4 regions of the Gudongella sp. DL1XJH-153 genome follow, and region 1 is predicted to be linked to each of the others. Evidence: riboswitches for the same ligand, from Rfam matches in the RefSeq annotation. Region 1 holds a riboswitch; each other region holds the start of a gene.

Region 1 (3,158 bases):
CTACTTTAAGTCCATTCTCACCGTTAAGAATGTAGCCTGTTTTTGATTCTTCAGTAACCCTGTACTCACCAAGCGGTAGAACCAAATCTAAGGAGCTTCCTCCTGCTACAACAAACGGACTGTCTTCTAGTTCAACCCACTCTTCTGCATCCTCATCATACATCTCAACGATAAATGAGAATTCTGTAGAGTCGACTATTTCAGATGCTTGACCAGGTGTAACTATTGATTTTATAATTGTCAACATACCATCCGGTATCTTAACATTAGTAAATAAAACTGAATCTGCAGGTTCTTCTTCTGTAAGTTCTACTTCCAGTTCATTTTCACTATCTAGCCTATAGCCAAATTCTGATTCTTCAGTAATTCTATATTTACCAAGTGGCAGATCCAAATCTAAAGAACTGCCTCCAGCTACAGCAAATGGACTGTCTTCTAGTTCAACCCACTCTTTTGCATCCTCATCATACATCTCAACGATAAATGAGAATTCCGTAGAGTCAATTATTTCAGATGCTTGACCAGGTGTTTCTACTGATTTTATAATTCTAAGTGAGCCATCTTCTGGAGTGTCCATTATATTGGTAAATGATACATATTTGCTATCGCCATTATTCTTTAACTCAATCTCAAGTTCGTTGTCAGTATCAAGAGTATAATCACTATCAATGTCAATTTCGGTTACTCTGTACATACCAAGAGAAAGTCCAGTTAAAGTATCTGAATCATTCCCGGTTAGGATAACGGGGCTGTCATCAATTTCCCCCCACTCACCTTCAACCTTCATCTCTACCTTGAACTTGAATTTTGTGTCATCATCTTGTATTACTTCATCATCCTCATCTGTGACGATTTTCTCGATTTCAATTTCTCCTACATACTTTGTATAGAATGTGATATTTGAAAGGTCTGGTTCTCCACTAGGATTGCTTAGGTCGCTGTTGTCAAAGCTTCCTGAGTAAACACCATCATCAAAATAGATTACATCGTTATCTGTTCCACCTTTTATTACTACAGCATAAATAGGATAATCATCACTTTCGAACTCAACTTCTATAGCACTTCCTGTTACTGTAATTCCATTGCTAGATCCTTCTGCTTTCCATGAGTTCCCTTTCCATTCAAACTTTGCTAGTTCAACATAAGGGTCTTCAAGATCCAGATTTCCTCCGCCTTGTACAGCAAAAGATACATGCATGCTTAGTATCATTGATAAAGCTATAAGGAAGGTTAATAGTTTCCTATACTTGCCCATCATCATTCTCACTCCTTTTCTTTTTTTTAGACTCTATGTTTGTGAGTCTATGTAATTGTGCATGCAATTTTCAGCTTTTAATTTCTACTTCTGATTAGTCTAACAACTATTATCCATAAGCTTCATCCCCTTATAATTATCCAAATAAAAAGCCGCTATGAATTAACATAGCAGCTGAACGGCCATACCCAGAACGGGCTTTAGACTTCGAGCTTTGCGCCCCTGGCTTTCGCCAAGTTTGCCTTTGTATGCTGGAGGCTTATAATAAATTTGGTAAATACATCCTAACATTTACAAACATTTCCTCATTAAAATACGAAAAGCTACCATGTTTTCACATAGCAGCTGAACTATCATAGCCTAATAGCTTTAGACTTCCCGCTTTGCGCCCCTGACTTTCACCAGGTTTGCCTTTTTTATGTTCTATCTTAACCTATTTATACCACTATTTTAAATGGCTAAACCACAATAGCATTAAAACATAAATTCAAAAAAGTGGTAAAACGTTGTCATCAGGGGTATATAGTTATTGCGTATTGATAAATAGATAAATTAAAGGAGGAGAGACAATGTTTAGAAACAAAAGAATCATCGGTATGGTAATGTCATTAGTCTTGGTTCTTGGGCTTATGATTATGCCAGCTACAGTATCATTTGCAGCTGGGCATGATACTCTTACAATTGTTCATGTCAATGATGTTCATGGAAGATTGGAAGAAAATGATTATGATGGAACTCTAGGGTATCCAAAAATGAAGACTTTCCTGGATGGACTAAGGGAAGAGGATCCAAATCTTCTATTATTACATGCAGGTGATTCATTCCACGGAACAATCCCAGCGAACCTGACTGAGGGAGAAGCAGTAGTTGACGTTATGAATGCCATGGAGTTTGATGCAATGGTTCCTGGAAACCATGATTTCAACTTTGGCTATGAAAGATTGCTTGAGTTAAAGGCAATGTCAGATTTTGATATTCTTGGAGCAAATGTTGTAAAAGAAGATGGTACATCAGATTTTGATCCATACATGGTTTATGAGATGGAAAATGGTATGAGAGTTGGAGTTTTCGGTTTAGCCACTGAAGAGACAAAAACAAAGTCTCATCCAAATAATACAATGGGTATAGAGTTTGCAGACATTATTGAATCAGGAAATGATGCAGTTGAAGCTCTTGAAGAAATGGAAGTAGATATTATAGTTGCACTTATCCACCTAGGTATCGACGAATCCTCAGTTGACACAGCATATAAGCTGGCAGACAATGTTGAGGGAATAGACCTTATAGTTGATGGTCACAGCCACGATGTAACTGGTGAGGAGAGAAACGGTGCATATATTGTACAGGCTGGAAACTACTTGAACCATATTGGTGTGGTTAAGGTATCCATGGTTGATGGAGAATTAGCATTCGAATCAACCCAGCATCCTTATGAGGAGCTTAAGGAACTTGTGGCTGATGAGTATATAGCTGGAATGATTGCGGAAACAACTGCACCAATTGAAGAAATGCAGCAAGAGGTTGTTGGAAATACTCTTGTTGAGCTTGATGGTGTAAGAGATAATGTAAGAGCAGGTGAAACTAACCTTGGTAACCTTATTACAGATGCTATGATAGTTGCTTCCGGTGCAGATGTTGCACTTACAAATGGTGGAGGAATCAGAGCAAGTATCGATGCTGGAGAAATAACTCTAGGAGAGGTATTGGAAGCATTCCCATTTACCAATGTATTGACTAATATTGAGGTGACTGGAGAAGAACTTATGTTAGCGCTTGAGCATGGAGTGAAGGACTATCCAGCAACAGCAGGACAGTTTCCACATGTTAGCGGAATGAGCTACACCTTTGATCCTAACCAAGAGGTTGGATCAAGGATAGTTTCACTTATGATTGGTGGAGAACC
Region 2 (3,158 bases), on a different contig from region 1:
TTCTTTGTAGGAAAATTATGAGGAATCTATTTATGTTTCAAATATTAAAGTGTTTATCTCATCTAATTGACAGACAATTTATATTATGCTTTAATTAGGATATTAAAGAGAACACAAAAAACACCAGGGACGGTTCTTTTTGTTTGCATACAAAGAGATTCGTCTCTTCTCTTAAAAGGGGTGGATGACAATTGAATCATAAAGAGTTCAGGTACAGCTTGATGGTATTACTAGGTGCAATTTTATGGGGAACAATTGGAACTGCACAGCATTTTGCACCGGAAGGAGCCACACCCATATCAATTGGCGCAGTTAGGCTTGCAATAGGAGGTGGAGCCATTATGCTCTATGCATTCCTCAAAGGCAAGCTCAATGGCAAGGAAATATTGTTTAAAAGGAGTACATACATAGGGGCAGCCAGCATGGCATCCTTCCAACTAACCTTCTTTGCAGCAGTCTTAATGACAGGGGTAGCCATGGGAACTGTCGTGGCAATAGGAAGTGCACCTATTTTCGCAGGTCTGATTTCATTAATCGTAAACAAGGAAAGTCCAGGTATCAAATGGCTTGTTTCAACACTGGTTTCAGTATTGGGGTGCATTTTGCTTGTAACAGGCGGAGGAGACCTATCAGTGAATATGAATGGAATACTTATTGCACTTGGAGCGGGAGCCTCATATGCTGTATACACTGCATCAACGAAAAATCTGCTGGATATCTATTCGCCAGAGATGGTTACTGGAGTTGTTTTTACAATGGGTGCAATAATACTATCACCATTTCTTTTGATCTATAGCCTGGATTGGCTTAAAACAGCCCAAGGGCTGGGTGTAGCACTTCACCTTGGATTGGTTACCACAGCATTTGCATATGTATTGTTCTCATATGGATTATCTGGGATCAAACTTCATAAAGCTGTAACATTGACTCTGGCTGAACCTGTAACTGCAGCGATTCTTGGGGTATTTCTACTGAAAGAACAACTGTCAATGATTTCCGGTTTTGGAATGGGTCTGGTATTTGCAGGACTTGTTATACTTTCAATAACAAGGCCAGTTAGAAACAAGGAATCCCTAACTTAAAAGCTTATAAAGGCACTTCAAATCTCATGTAAAAGAGTTGAAGTGCCTTTTTCTAATTGTTTATAAGTTTATCCTGCATGTATGCTCGTTATTAGTAACAGATCTACTCAGCAATCTCCACTGTCTCAGTCTCAGGCTCCCATTCAACATCAAGGCCCATGTTTTCAACAATAAAACGCAATGGAACCACTATTCTGCCTTCCATTACTTCTGCTGGTACATCCAGTTCCACTGCTTCGCCGTCTACAGTTACTGTCATTTCTTCAACATTAAAAACAATCTCTGACTCCAAATAGGCTATGGTAGCAGTCTTGGACTCAACATTCCAGTCAACCTCAGCACCCAATGCGGTAGATATTGATCTTATTGGTACCAGGACTCTTCCTTCCTTGAGCACAGGTGGAACATCGAATTTAAGGTTTTTTCCCGGCATAAGGATATTTTCTGCAGGTAGCATCTTGATGCCTTCAATGCCCTCAAGAGATTCTGCATTCTCCATTAGGATATCCCACTCCTCCTGGGTGTACTTTTCCCTCATGACCTGCTGCATCTCCCTGATTTTCTGCTTCATAAGAGTCTTGTAGCCTTCGAACTCTCCCTTAAGCCCTTCAATCTCGGCTTGAAGTAAAGCCATAGCCTCTGAGTCCTCAGCTTCCTCAGCAGCCTCCAAAAGGGTCTCAAGCTCCTCAATTTCAAGCTCAAGCTCATCCTTCAGGACCTCTAGCTCATCCTTATCTGCCTCAAGCACATCCTTGATGCCCTTCCATTCCTTGTTTTGAATTTTGGATTTGCCTATTCCCTTGCCACGGCCCCTGCTTTCTCCATCTTCGTCGTCCGCTTCTTCCTCTTCCTCTGTTTCAACATCTTCAAACTCTTCCTCGATTTCAATTTCCTCTTCATCAGCCATGGCCACCATCGGCAATGCCATAACCATAGACAATGCAATCAAAAGTGATAAAAAGCTAAACAAACGTTTCATAAAAATCTCCTTTCTCCTATCTTGTTTCCAATCCAGGCAAATAAAAATGCTCTGGATGGGTTACCATTCAGAGCCATGAAAGTGCATAGCATGTCTTTGTGGCAACCCGGCTACCATAGTTTCCCTTAGGCCCGTGGCTTTGCGTCCCCTGCTTTAGCAGAGTTTGCCTTTTCAATTTGTTGGTGGAATCATTGTATTCTCCAAATATTAGCTGGAATTATGACAACTAATCCATAATTTGATGATACAGTTTAATGCTTTACCTGTCAATGATATTATTTATACCTGAACATAGCTTAACCTGGCAAAAAATAAATGGACGGTCATTTTTCAAGCCAAACTATGGCTTTAATACAAAATAACCGTCCCTTCTTATCTCTTTACTTAAGCTTCAGCCTAACCAATGTCTCATCAGTTGGCTGTCCGGTCTCCTTGTCCCAGCCCATGCTTTCATAGAACTCATCAAGCATGATCTCGGCATCTGCAACCTGGCCCTTGCCTAGGCCGTCAGGTGCGGGTTCCTGGGTAAGTCTAGCTGGAAGCTTCTCATCCTTTCTTCCAAAGCCCTCCCTGGCGTTGAACAATCTTTCAAGGTTAATGACCCTTTCAGCTGCCTCCATCATCTGATCCATTGTTTTGTCATCACCAGTGGCGGCATTGTAAAGTCCAGTCCAGGTGCTTCCCTTCACTGCAAGGGTGATGCTTGCAAACAGGCATACCCCAAGGAGATTGGTCATCATTGAAAGCTCCATAAAGGGCTTGACCCACCACTTGTTCTCATCCTCAAAGGGCGATACCTTCTCATTGATTCCAAGCTCGGGCTCAAGGTATCCAAAGGAGTCTATGACTGAAGCATAGGGTCTAAGGTGGTCGGCACCCCTAGGTGAGATAAGGTGTGAAAGGGATTCTCCCTTGCTGGCCCTTACGCCGCAGGATGCAAGCTCCATACCCTTGACCTGGAAAACATACTTCTCAGCCTCCGGACCGATTTTTCTCGCAGCCCTCAGTGATCCCTCGGCAAGTACATCTCCATAACCTTCCCTGTTTGCGATCATTTCTGTCATCTTGACCATTGCCTCTGCATTTCCAAAGGATAG
Region 3 (3,158 bases), on a different contig from region 1:
AAATCTGCCATTGATCCATTATATATTTCATCACCGTCATACTGTATTGTTAAAACCATTTGCTTGAAGAGGTCTGCTTCACCTTGAGATGGTGCTTTACTTACCCTCTCTGTTCTCATAAACAGCTGAAACCTGTACTCCAAAGAGTTATATATATCTATCTTGGCTTCGTTTGTATCACCTGGATTCATATTTGTTAGATTGAATAGGCTCGTACCACTTGGATCCACTTCTAGACCAATATTGTTGCCTATTATCTTGAGGTTCTCTGCATAGGAGGGGTTTATTCCAAATGTTGTCATGGCTCCCATTATCAATGCGAATACACCCAGAAACATCATGGATTTTGATAGAAACCTTTTCATTTAGACCCCTCCCTCTGCTTAGTGTAACTCTTTTACTTGCATAAAGGCGGTTGGACCGCCTTTATGCAAGTATTGCTTTGATATTTCGATTCCTACAACTTAGTATGCATGTGACTTATCTTACTACTTCTTCAATTACATCGGCTATTTCTACAGCACTATCTTCACCTATTGGAGCTGCTTCAGTTTCCAATATAGCTGCCATTTCAGCTTCTGTAGCTTCTGAAACTAGACCTTCTGCTACTTCATCTGATCTTACGATAGGATAATATACTTTAACTCCCCAACCATTTAGCCATGGTGCATGATTGGATGCTTGAATACCTTCTGCCATTACCTTGATGTCAAATCCCTTTCCTTGGTAAGTGTTGTCCATTAATGGTCCACTGAAACAAATCTTATTCCATGCAAACAAACCGGTAGTACTTTGACCAGGATTCAACACTTTTTTGTAAACAAAGTATCCATTTTTCTCGAACCAGTCAGAACCAATTGAAGACATTACGGGAGCAAGACTTAATCCACCTTCAAATGCCATGTCCTTCTTGATTCTAACTACCGCTCTTTTAGTTCCTAAATTCTTTACATACACTTCCTTGAAGTAGCAGTCACCTGGGTTAACATTTTGTGCCATATCTGGACAGAATCTGTCTATTAATACAATGTCCAGTGTTCCAGCTTTGAATTTGTTGATTTTTAGTGGTGTGTTATCAGTGAACCAAGCAAATGTTCCACCTGCAATAAGTAATACCACCAACAACATACTGGTTATAAAAACCACATTACGTCTTTTCACTTTTCTCTCCTCCTTTTAATTAAATTATGGTTGCCGCAGCCAGGCTGCCATGACATAGAGGCCCTTTAGCTTTGCGTCCTCAACTTTCGCTGAGTTTGCTAAACGTTATATATTAACGGAATCCTATTTCAGTCTGGGTTAAAAAGGTAGGCTATCAATGCTCCATACTTCTTTCCAGGCCTCGTTCGTAGTTTGGACTCCTTCTGCAACAACTTTAAGTGTCAAGATTGCGCCTTCATATTCAGGTGTTAATTCACCAACAACAATACTTTCGATTAGATCAGTAGTCATCTCACTTACTCCCAATGACCCTTTATAGTAACAGTATCCATCCTTCTCTATCCAATAAGAACCATTTATATCAATATCTACGTTTGACACAGATAAAGTTTGGTTACTCCACTTAGGGATTAGTCTCACTCTTACATAGCAATCACTTAATCCAATATTCTTGACACTGATATTGTCTAAACCATTTTCAATTACCTCTACTTTAATTATCCCCATTTCACCCTTAGTTAAGGAAGCCTCTGGGCTGGATGTAAACCAAGCGAATGTCCCGCCAACTACCATTATTGATATTAACAGTATGGCTGAGAAAATAATTAGTCTGTTTTTCATATACACCCATCCTTTCCTTAAGCCTCTTTTGGTTTTCTTTTGAATATAAGCGGTGTTATCAAAGCTATTATACCGACAGATATAATAAATATAATCCCCTGGGTACTGCTTAAAAACCTAAATGCATACCCAATATATGGTATTGAAATGACAACTATTCCTATGACGTTTTCTCTTTCAACTGGCATTGCATCCTCTGTATTATTTGCATCACCCTGTGTTATAAAGTACTCGTTGTTGGGACCAATTTCCACGACTCTATGTGTCACTCTTGTTCTTGACTCAGCACCATAATAGGTTAATATATCACCCATTTCTATCTGGTCTGGCGTACTTTCATTTACCACAATAAGCGAGTTTGCCTTTAATGCAGGTTCCATACTCCCGCTATCAACAACATATAATCTATTTCCAAATAATGATGGTTCCATCCCCGTCAACCTTGATTGTGCTGTTATCAATATCAGAAACGCCATTACCAGCATGAATATTGCAAACAGTATGTTAGATAATATTTTTAAGGATTTATTTTCTTTCAGCTCTGTCATGGTCATTCCTCCCTTCTACACCGAATCCAGTGGTAACTCTTCTGAATCTTTAGGTTCAGTTATTTCTTCTGGTTGTGCTTGTGTATCAGGTTCTTCAGTTCCTTCATCTAGAAGTTGTGTGTCGACTTCATCCTTTGATTCTTCTAAAGGATCATCAGGGATAATAGCCTCTGGCTCCATATCAATTTGTTGATTGGCCTCTTCCTGTTCTACAAGAGGTTCAGATTCTAGGGTAGGCTCCGATTCTGTGGTTTCATCCTCAGTGATAGTCTCAACTGGGTCAGAAACCACATCTTCAACCGGAGTTGCCTCTGCCGGAACTGTTTCCCCTCCTGGTTGTTCAGTTTCCTGCACTTCGACCAGGACAATTAATGGTTTCATATCTAAATATATTTCATCGCTTCGTATGTCCACATCACTGAACTGAAGCTCCATCTTTCCATAATCAATATCTTCACTGTCAATTTCCATTATATTTATTGTTTGAGAATCAGAGTCAGAGAACCATCCAGTGTTCTCAAGGATATACTCAACCGATACCTCTCCATTGAGACTGCTGGTGGTAAGGCTGATTATTTCCTCAGAGTTAACCAATCTGAAATTCATAGACTCGAGCGGTGTAATCTTATACTCACCAATAAAAAGATTCCTTAAGGTAACAGTATCTGATTCTCCCAGCTCAACGTAACTCATAAAATTGTCTGGTCCTTCGATAAGTACTGTGAATTCCTGATTCGAAACAGCTTCCCCCTTGACACTATTTGTTATGGTAATTGAACCTCTAGGTATTTCAACCGAAACAACAAATCCAACTTTTCCACTGAATCT
Region 4 (3,158 bases), on a different contig from region 1:
GCCTGGATTGTCGTTCTTGGTATACCAATAAGAAGAAGAACCAGTTTCTCCACGCCCTCATCCATACGACTTCCAAGTTCAAGATATTTTACAATGTAGTCTTCAGGATTAATAGGTATGTAATCCTCGAGCTGGTAATTTATAATTGCCTCGATTTCCTCTTTTGTTGCCTTGGGAAGACTGATTTCTCGCATTACAACAGAAGATGCATTGAATACACCGTGGGTTTCGAGCTGCGCAACCTTGTTTTCAGACAAACCGCTCCGTAAAAGATAAGTCATCTGATCAAGGTCGGTAATTTCGCCGTCAACATAGAGCCCTTTTGGCAACTCCACACTGAAGCACTTATCCACCACAATTCCTTTGCTGGTATGCTTTCCCTCTACACCTTTTATGCTGTCAGAACCAAAGTCCAGACTAAGGATTTTATTGCTGCCAAAGACACCCATAAGCTTCTCTCCTCTCATGTTCACTTAAATATATAATAAACTAAAATGGAATAATTTACTAGATTAAAATGTTGAAATACCAACTTAAAAGCTCTTCTCCTAAAAAAAGTACCATGAAAAACCCAAGAATGATAAATGGACCAAAGGGTATTGGATCCTTTCTGGACTTAATTTTCGTGGCAAGTAGAAATATTGATATGACAGCACCTAGGATAAATGCAAGGAAGATATTAAGAAATATCAGTCTTACACCCAGAATAAATCCAAGAGCTGCAATAAGTGTGACATCTCCTCCACCCATTCCTCCTCCTGAGAAGAAGACAATCAGAAGAAATATTCCTCCTGCAATAAAGAGTCCTAACAGACTGTCCATCAATGGAAATGGTACTCCATCATAAAAATGCAGCAATGTCTTCTGGAGAATTGAAAGAACAAGAACTGTAATAACCAGTGAATCTGGTATAATCTGGTCCTTAAGATCAATAAAGGCAATTGCAATTAGAATCGATGAAATAAAAGCGAAAAACACAAAATCCAGTTTTGAATTATAGTAGAAAGATAGGAATAAAAGAACGTATATAATTGCATTTGAAGCTTCAACAACTGGATACTGAATACTGATCTTTTCACCACAATAACGGCATTTTCCTTTTAAAAATAGGTAGGAAAACAAAGGAATATTATCATACCATTTAAGATCATGCTCACATGATGTGCAGTGTGATCCAGGCCAAGCAATATTCTCATCCCTTGGTATTCTATATATCAGCACATTTAAAAATGAACCAATTAATAATCCATATATAAATATCAGTAAAACCATATATGACCTCACATATCTCTCAAGAATTTTATATACAAGCAATCATAGTGATATTATACATTAGAATAAGAGAATTGTCACATTATTTAGTAATTTTATATTAGTTTTGGCAACTAAATTGTCAATAATTGTTTATCCTCAATCACTATATGTTTAATCAATTAAAATAAGGATTGCCTACGATAGAAAACGTATACAATCCTTATTATTATAATTTTGGAATACCAAGTAAGACTCTTTAACATTATCACAGATAACTTACAATCAAAAATCTATAGTAAACCATTAAAGAGAAATATCCAAGGAATGGAACCCAAGACAGTTTTGTAATCAGATCACCTATTTTATCCTTATGCTGCCACAGTGCCAATAATACCAATGGAACCAATATTAACTTGACCATAGGAAATTCATAGGTTCCTATCATAGTTGCCATTAGTGGATTAGCCTCATAAAATCCATTGTCCAAGAACTCCAATGTAAGTATATAATCCACCTTATTGAACACACCAATACCGACCAAGTGCCAAAACAATAATCGTTTTTTACTATCAGACATAAAGATCACTCCAATAAAATAACCAGCCATTTAAGCCGGTTACGCCACTGGATCACAACAGTATAGGCGTCCATCTATAACTGTTGTTCATATCCTCTTTAAAATATTTGTCATATATAAGATACCACCAAATATATCCTCTTAAACCCTTCAAGGTGTTAAACATCATTAAGTGTTGGTCTGATCCTATTCTATAATTATTAGCTTATTATTTGATGCCACAAAATAGTTTTTAAACTAAAAATTTCACTTGGGAACGAAAAAGATCCTTGTTATGATCTCTCAACAATGCCTTTGGATATACCTGTTATTCTGGATATTTGTCTTATACTGATACCTTTTGTCATTTTCAATTCCTTTATAAAGCTATTTCTTCTGTTTTTCTCTAACTTCTGCAATTCACTAATATTCCTAATGCCCATATCATTTAGCTTTATTAATACTTCAGTGTCAGTTAAGCTAATATTATCTTCAAATGCTGGAAAACTATCCTCATTGTTTTGAGTCATATATTCAATAAACAGGTCTACAGCTCTGTCCATGTCGGGAGAGAATAAACTTAAGCAAAATTCTGTGTCAACTATTATTGGTTTTTGTATGTATTCTCTATAGCTTGTCCATTTATACTCCAATAGGTCCTTACAAAGTCTAGCCTTTATAGGATTTTGATGAATGTATCTCAAAATCATCAGAAAATAATTATCTGTTTCAACAGGTTGACTCTTAAATCTCTCTTGGAACAAATGCCCGCATCTTTCATACTTCTTGTTGTACCACAATACATAACTTGAACAAATTCTCTTTATTGCATTGGAAATATCATCTTCTAATTCTTGAATAAGAAGATGTACATGATTATCCATCAAACAGTAGCCATATAAAACAAACTTATTTGTATCTACAAAGCGCTTCATTGTAGATAATAACTGAAATCTGTCATCATCAGATTCAAAAATTATCTGTTTATTTATTCCTCTTAACATAACATGATAAAGCCCACTTTCACTTCTTCTACGCGGCCTTCTAGCCATATTATCTCCTCCATCTGATTGTTATATTATTCCATTATATCACTATGTGATTTATTGGACAAACAAAACAGAACGAGTTCTACACACGTGTCCATAATAGTCTCAAAACTTGTATTTTGTAAAAAAAAGCTGCAGCCAAGAATTTTCTCTTGGCTGCAGCTTCTAAATATTCATTTCATTTCGAGACAGTATTCCTGTCCCCTTGTCTTGTCCCTGGTCCTTTTCAATACGGACAGCGGGCTGGGGCTTCGTGTAAAAAAACGCAGATTCAAACGAGGGAATAGGAAAGGAGCTGA

What was found. Region 1 has a riboswitch for cyclic di-GMP ahead of ACOEN1_RS08210 (DUF7601 domain-containing protein). Riboswitches for the same ligand answer to the same signal wherever they lie in the genome.
Region 2: linked by a shared signal. The riboswitch ahead of ACOEN1_RS03300 (copper amine oxidase N-terminal domain-containing protein) and the one ahead of ACOEN1_RS08210 (DUF7601 domain-containing protein) in region 1 are both predicted to bind cyclic di-GMP.
Region 3: linked by a shared signal. The riboswitch ahead of ACOEN1_RS03910 (TasA family protein) and the one ahead of ACOEN1_RS08210 (DUF7601 domain-containing protein) in region 1 are both predicted to bind cyclic di-GMP.
Region 4: linked by a shared signal. The riboswitch ahead of ACOEN1_RS12225 (DUF5658 family protein) and the one ahead of ACOEN1_RS08210 (DUF7601 domain-containing protein) in region 1 are both predicted to bind cyclic di-GMP.

The regions. Positions count from the first base shown of each region.
Region 1 covers NZ_JBMEMN010000018.1:21,182-24,339, forward strand. The annotation lists gene ACOEN1_RS08210 (DUF7601 domain-containing protein) at 1-1,258, opposite strand, end outside; cyclic di-GMP riboswitch class I at 1,422-1,508, opposite strand; cyclic di-GMP riboswitch class I at 1,593-1,677, opposite strand; gene ACOEN1_RS08215 (5'-nucleotidase C-terminal domain-containing protein) at 1,825-3,158, shown strand, end outside.
Region 2 covers NZ_JBMEMN010000004.1:54,280-57,437, reverse strand. The annotation lists gene ACOEN1_RS03305 (EamA family transporter) at 192-1,082, shown strand; gene ACOEN1_RS03300 (copper amine oxidase N-terminal domain-containing protein) at 1,186-2,061, opposite strand; cyclic di-GMP riboswitch class I at 2,159-2,239, opposite strand; gene ACOEN1_RS03295 (aldehyde ferredoxin oxidoreductase family protein) at 2,442-3,158, opposite strand, start outside.
Region 3 covers NZ_JBMEMN010000005.1:63,732-66,889, reverse strand. The annotation lists gene ACOEN1_RS03915 (hypothetical protein) at 1-365, opposite strand, end outside; gene ACOEN1_RS03910 (TasA family protein) at 481-1,161, opposite strand; cyclic di-GMP riboswitch class I at 1,193-1,271, opposite strand; gene ACOEN1_RS03905 (hypothetical protein) at 1,300-1,782, opposite strand; gene ACOEN1_RS03900 (signal peptidase I) at 1,800-2,330, opposite strand; gene ACOEN1_RS03895 (hypothetical protein) at 2,346-3,158, opposite strand, start outside.
Region 4 covers NZ_JBMEMN010000043.1:6,874-10,031, forward strand. The annotation lists gene pilM (pilus assembly protein PilM) at 1-449, opposite strand, end outside; gene ACOEN1_RS12220 (prepilin peptidase) at 508-1,272, opposite strand; gene ACOEN1_RS12225 (DUF5658 family protein) at 1,520-1,831, opposite strand; cyclic di-GMP riboswitch class II at 1,856-1,938, opposite strand; gene ACOEN1_RS12230 (transposase) at 2,104-2,862, opposite strand.